2 regions of the Thermoanaerobacter uzonensis DSM 18761 genome follow, and region 1 is predicted to be linked to the other one. Evidence: a T-box and tRNA genes for the amino acid it is inferred to sense, from the RefSeq annotation. Region 1 holds a T-box; the other holds one or more tRNA genes.
The links. A T-box is a leader RNA that pairs with one kind of tRNA and senses whether it is charged. The one in region 1 lies ahead of leuS (leucine--tRNA ligase), so its partner is inferred to be a tRNA-Leu.
Positions count from the first base shown of each region.

Region 2: it has a tRNA-Leu gene. The T-box ahead of leuS (leucine--tRNA ligase) is inferred to sense a tRNA for this amino acid. The anticodon was not compared.

Region 1 covers NZ_FQUR01000006.1:235,752-239,168, reverse strand. Annotated here, with positions in the region: gene leuS (leucine--tRNA ligase) at 1-1,700, opposite strand, end outside; T-box leader at 1,753-1,963, opposite strand; gene BUB32_RS01175 (ABC transporter permease) at 2,028-2,783, opposite strand; gene BUB32_RS01170 (ABC transporter ATP-binding protein) at 2,780-3,417, opposite strand, start outside.
Region 2 covers NZ_FQUR01000011.1:151,498-154,914, reverse strand. Annotated here, with positions in the region: gene BUB32_RS07565 (recombinase family protein) at 1-1,133, shown strand, start outside; tRNA gene BUB32_RS07560 (tRNA-Met) at 1,090-1,166, opposite strand; tRNA gene BUB32_RS07555 (tRNA-Met) at 1,174-1,250, opposite strand; tRNA gene BUB32_RS07550 (tRNA-Leu) at 1,255-1,344, opposite strand; gene BUB32_RS07545 (Ppx/GppA phosphatase family protein) at 1,441-2,346, opposite strand; gene BUB32_RS07540 (S1 domain-containing RNA-binding protein) at 2,409-2,831, opposite strand; gene BUB32_RS07535 (FtsB family cell division protein) at 2,919-3,206, opposite strand; gene yabQ (spore cortex biosynthesis protein YabQ) at 3,274-3,417, opposite strand, start outside.

The DNA.
Region 1 (3,417 bases):
GTGCCTTGATGCACTAATGATTTAAAAGGTTCATCAAAGTCAAGATATCCCAAGTCTCTTAAAGCTTTTGTGACAAACCTTGCGTACAAAAGATGCATTGTCGCATGCTCTGCTCCACCTACATACTTGTCAACAGGCAACATTTTATTTATCCATTCTTTATTGAAAGGCTCTTTGTCGTTTTTGTTATCGGGATATCTCAAAAAGTACCAGGAAGAATCTACAAAAGTGTCAAGAGTATCGGGGTCTCTTAACGCTTTGCCTCCACATTTTGGACAAGTAACGTTCATAAAGCCTTCATGCTTTTTAAGTGGAGACTCACCTGTTGGAGCAAATTCCACATCATAAGGAAGTAACACTGGCAAATCTTCTTCTGGGACAGGGACTATGCCACAGCGTTCACAGTGAATTACAGGTATTGGAGCCCCCCAGTATCTCTGCCTTGAAACAAGCCAGTCTCTGAATCTGTAATTAACCTTAAAAGAAGCTCTACCTTCTTGTTGCAATTTCTCTACAATCTTTATCCTTGCCTCTTCTGATTTTATACCTGTAAATTCTCCACTGTTTATAAGCACTCCATACTCAACAAAGGGTAGACTGTCGTCCACATCTCCAATTCCTTTTATCACTCTTTTTATAGGAAGGTTGTATTTTGTTGCAAATTCATAATCTCTTTCATCATGGGCAGGAACAGCCATGACACATCCTGTTCCATATGTTGCAAGGACGTAGTCTGCTATCCAAATAGGGAGTTTCTCTCCCGTCAGAGGATGAATCGCGTATGCTCCTGTAAATACTCCTGTCTTTTCTTTTTCAGTAGACAACCTTTCAATTTCACTTTGTTTTCTCGCGTACTCTTTATACTCCTCAACAGCTTGTTTATATTCATCTGTAGTAATTAAATCCACAATCTCATGTTCTGGAGCGATAACTACATACGTCGCTCCATATAACGTATCAGCCCTTGTTGTAAACACCTTAAATGTCAGGTCTTTGCCGTCAACTTTAAATTCTATCTCTGCTCCATCCGACTTTCCAATCCAATTTCTCTGCATTATTTTTGTCTTTTCAGGCCAATCAAGTTCATCCAGTTTTTCAAGGAGTTCTTCTGCATAAGCAGTTATCTTGAAAAACCACTGAGTCAAATCTTTCTTTGTAACTTCAGTACCGCACCTTTCACATTTTCCATCTATAACTTGCTCGTTTGCAAGAACAGTTTGACAGCTTGGGCACCAGTTTACTGGAGCTTTTTTTCTATAGGCAAGGCCTGCCTCAAAAAGCTTAAGGAAAATCCACTGTGTCCATTTATAATAGTCCGGCAAGCAAGTTATTACTTCATAGTCCCAATCAAAAGTTGCCCCCATTTCTCTTAACTGCTTTTCCATCGTTCTTATATTTTCCATAGTTGAATCATAAGGATGTATTCCTGTCTTTATTGCATAATTTTCTGCAGGAAGACCAAAAGCATCAAACCCCATTGGATGAAAAACTTCATATCCCTGCATCCTTTTAAGTCTTGCCCATGAATCTGTAGGACCATAATTGTACCAGTGCCCTACGTGAAGTTTAGCACCTGATGGATAAGAAAACATCTCTAAACAGTAAAGTTTTTTGTCCACATTTTCAGGATTAAACTTGTATAACTTTGTTTCTTCCCATTTTCTTTGCCACTTTCTATCGACTTCAACAGAATACGCCATATATTTCACCTCTAACTTAATTTTAATTTTATTAAAAAAAGCCCTTCATCTCATAAGAGACGAAAGAGCTACTCTTCCGTGGTACCACTCTTTTTGGCGCAAAAGCGCCCTCTCAAACCTGTAACGGCGGTAACCGTGCATACCTACTACAATTTAGTATGCCTGCTCCCTGGCGAGTTTCGGCATCTTAGGCTACCGTTTTACACCCACCAACGGCTCTCTTAAAGCTTACAATGCCTACTGCTCCACTTCATCGCATTTAAAAAATTGATTTGTACATTATTTTATTATAAAAGAAAAATAAATGCAATATCATTTTAAACAATATTATTGTAAATCAATCACTAATTGATGATGTTTTGTAAAAAAGTTTCTATAGGTGAGAAAAGTAACACTAAAACATGAAATCGCTACTGTTGATGCCAGCATAAAAGTAACCATTATCTGGTACTTGACTGCCTCTATAGGGTCCACTCCTCCCAATATGAGACCTGTCATCATCCCCGGCAATTGCACGATACCCAGAGTTTTCATGCTGTCAACTGTTGGAATCATCCCAGTCTTTATCGCTGTCTTTATCACCTTTTGAGCCGCTTGTCTTGAAGTTGCACCAAGTGATAAATACGCTTCTATCTCCTCTGACCTATTTTTTATCTCATCCTTTAACCTTGAAACAGCAAGTCCTGAAGCTACCATTGAATTTCCTATTATCATTCCTGATACAGGTATGACTTCCTGTGGCCTAAAATGAATATTTCCAAACAAAATGAGTAAAGAAATTGTAATCGCAGCACTTAAAGCAATCGAAAAAGTGATAAAATAAAAGACATTTGGTATTCCCTTTCCTCTCTTTGAAGCATTATTTCCAGCAACTACTATCATTAAAGTCACCATTGCCAAAGTAAACAAAGCGTTGTTTGTAGCAAATATGTAATGTAAAATGTACCCTACTATTGTAAGCTGTACAACCGCCCTTATGGTACCTATGAATATTTCCTTTTCAATTCCCAGTTTCTGATAATAAGAAATAAAAATAGATATTAGCACAAGACTTGAGGCCAATGTTAAAGATAATACACTCATTTAACTTCCTCCTTTAATTTACCTTGTATAAATAATTCTGTAATTTCATTTTGGGGACTTGTAAAAAAATCATGAGTTTTAGCATATTCTATTAATTGCCCTTTGTTAAGCAATGCTGTGTAATCTCCAATGCGCTTAGCTTGATCTATATTATGAGTTATCCAAATAATCGTCAAATTAATTTTTTCCTTTAACTCAATCATCAACTTCTCTATTGTTTCTGTAGAAGTAGGGTCAAGGGCTGAAGTAGGCTCATCAAGTAAAAGGGCTTCAGGCTTATTTGCAAGAGTTCTAGCTATAGAAACTCTTTGCTGTTCACCTCCTGATAAATTTTTCACATCCCTTGTAGCATATTCATTGTTTAATCCCACAATACTCAAATAATACTTCACATCCACATTTTTTTCGCCTTTAAGCATTGGCCCATACTCAATATTTTCTTTGACTGTTCCTTCAAAAAGATGAGGCTTTTGAAAAACCATTCCAATCTTTCTTCTCAAATCTATCACGTCCATTGTTTTAATATCCACGTCGTCTATTAAAATACTGCCATGGGTTGGATCTATCAATCGGTTTATCAGCTTAATAAGAGTTGATTTTCCAGCTCCAGAAGGGCCAACAATAGTATGTATTG
Region 2 (3,417 bases), on a different contig from region 1:
AGTACTACTCCAAAAACCTCGCAAGGGAGGTTATGAAAGGATTGAAAGAAAATGCTTTTCAGGCCAAATTTAATGGAGGTATACCACCTTTGGGATATGACATTGTGGATGGGAAATATGTGATAAACGAAAAAGAAGCTGAAGCAGTGAGACTGATTTTTGAGTTATATGCACAGGGGTATGGATATAGGCAGATAATTGATGAATTAAACTTAAGAGGTTACAAAACTAAGAAGGGAAATCCGTTCAGGAAAAACAGCATTCATGAAATTTTGAAAAATGAAAAATATACTGGCAAATACATATTCAATAAAGGTACAAAGAAAAACCATAGAATAGTAAAAGAAGACGTAATCGTTATAGAGAATGCTATACCTGCAATCATTGATGAAGACTTATTTAAAAAAGTGCAGGAGAAAATGGAAGAAAGAAAAATAACAAGAGGGGCTAATTCTGCAAAAAGGGTTTATCTTTTGTCAGGTCTTGTTTACTGCGGAATATGCGGTTCTAAAATGGTAGGGTGTTTAAGCAGAGGGAAATATGTAACTTATAGATGCAGCAGGAAAGACAGAACTAAGCAGTGCACAAATAGAGATATAAATAAAGAAAAACTAGAAGCTTTTGTTATAGATGAGCTGAACAAGAGAGTGCTTGACCCAAAAGTAGCGCCGGTATTGGCTAGACTTTTAAACGAGGAAAATCAGAAGCTAAATAAAGAGAGAGCAGAAGAAATTGCTTTTTTAAAAAAGCGCTATAAGGAGGTTGAAGAGCAGATGAAAAACATAGTAGAAGCTATTGCTCAGGGGATGTTTCAGCCAATAATGAAAGAAAAAATGAACGAATTAGAAGCAATGAGAAATGAGCTTGCTTACAGAATTAAAGAGCTGGAAAATAAAAAAGAGACAGACTTTATTACACCAGAAATGATATTAAAAATCTTCGAAAAGGATAGGGAAATAATTAATTCCTCGAAGGATCCTCATGAAATTAAAGAAGTGCTTAAAAACTACATAAAAAAAATAATCGTCACCCCAGATGAAATAAAATGTGAATTCTACTTCTGGATAGGTGACGATTTCCGTTCTTTGCTGGTAGCGGCGAGTGGATTTGAACCACCGACACTGCGGGTATGAACCGCATGCTCTGGCCAACTGAGCTACGCCGCCATATTTTTGGTTGCGGGGGTAGGATTTGAACCTACGACCTCCGGGTTATGAGCCCGACGAGCTACCGGACTGCTCCACCCCGCGCCATTGGTGCCGGAGACCGGACTCGAACCGGTACGGGCTTTTAGGGCCCGCAGGATTTTAAGTCCTGTGCGTCTGCCAGTTCCGCCACTCCGGCTTCATCTCCTTGAGACAGTATTTATTATATTATATCTATATCTTTAAGTCAATAGTTTTTTATCCACTTTTGCAACTTCAAATGAAAATTCCATTTTTATAGCTTAAATTCCCCAAATTTATAGACGACTGCTCCTTCTAAATTATCCCACTCACTAACCGTTATTTCTTTGAAACTCAGCATTTCTAATATAGTCAGTAATATAGCAGTTCCCGCAATTATTATATCAGCCCTTTGTGGCTGCAATCCAAAAATTTTTTTCCGCTCTTCCAATGTAACAGACATAAATTTATCTAAAATCCTCTTAATTTCTTCTTTTTTTAGCTGATATCCATGAATTTTTTCTTGAGAATAAATTTCCAATTGCTGGGAAACGGCAGCGAGAGTTGTTATTGTCCCTCCTATGCCGATGACATTTTCAACTTCTTTGTACTTATTAATAGAATTTACCATTGTATCTATTATATGCAACCTGATTTCATCATATTCCTCAGCTGTAGGAGGATCATTTTTAATAAATTTTTCAGTAAGCCTCACAGCTCCTATATCAAAACTTTCTTTTACAAATTCTCTACCTTTATATGCTAATTCAGTACTTCCTCCTCCTATATCTAACACCAGAGCATCTTCCTTATTAACCCCCAACACCGCTCCGATGTATCCAAATAAGCTCTCTGTTTCTCCATCTATGATTTCTACCTCTAGCCCAAGTTTTCTAATTTGCTCAAAAAAAGCATCTTTATTTTTAGCATCCCTCATCGCAGATGTTGCAAAAGCATATATAACTTCTGCACCTTTTTCTTGGGCCAATTTCACAAAGCGTTCAATCACCTCAATGCTTCTCTGTATCGCGTTATTATTTAACTTACCCGTTTTAGAAATTCCTTCCCCCAATCGAGTTATTTCAACGTCTTTTTGTATCTTGTTTATATTTCCATTATTTACGTCACATATAAGTTGGCGTATTGAATTTGTCCCTATATCAATTGCACAAATTCTCATAATAACCCCCAACTATCACAGGTAAAAACCCTTTATGAAAAATCTTCGGGCATAACCCGAAGTTAATATCCATTGCTTCTTCTGTAGCCTGTATTTCTTCTCTTGGAATCAAAATTCTTTCGCAGCTGTTGCTGCCTTTCGTCTGAATCTTTTAAAAACTTAAGCAATTTCTCTTCAAAGGAACTATTAGTATTATAATTCCTATTGCTCTGCCATACAAAATCCTTTGGTTCTCTTTCTTTATTATTCTTGGGCAAAGCCTTTTTGATTGACAAACTTATTCTGCCATTAGCATCCATGGACAATATTTTTACTTTTACTTTATCATGCTCCTTCAAATGCTCCCTAATATCTTTTACATAGGTATTAGCAACTTCCGAAATATGCACCAACCCAGTTTTCCCCTCTGGTAACTGAATAAATGCTCCAAAGTCTGTGATGTTTAACACGGTGCCCTCAACAACATCTCCAACCTCAAATGGCATATAAATAAAGATCCTCCCTCTAAAAATTTTATTAATGAGTTTATTATATATTAAGATACAAAATATTTCAAGATGAATTTTCTGAAATTACTTTTTTGTCTCTTGGGACTTAGTTTTTGAAACATCTACATAAATTATTTCTCCTTTTTTAACCAACCCCAACTTTTGTCTTGCCTCATTTTCAATAAAACTTTCACTATTTATCTGGTGAAGTAATTCATTTAAATACTTATTTTCTTTCATTACTGCAGCTTCTTTATTTTTTAAATCCCTATACCTATTATCAAGTTTCTCTAATGCAACTTGCTGCTGAAAAAAAGTAAATCCAATATATGCAATAAAGGCAAAAAACAATATCTTCTTTAGCTTTTTCACTCATAACACCTGCTTTCACAAGGCATATAATCTATTATTTTTATTCGACATTTCTTTAAAAAATCCTTTATTTTTTCCTTTTAAAAATCTTAAAATGAGTTAAATTATTTTTCAGAAAAGCAACAGGCAAAGTTAAAATTTTTTTTGTGAACTTATAAGGAACAATAATAAAATTGACTACTATTCTAGCAGGATATATAATAATTTCTGC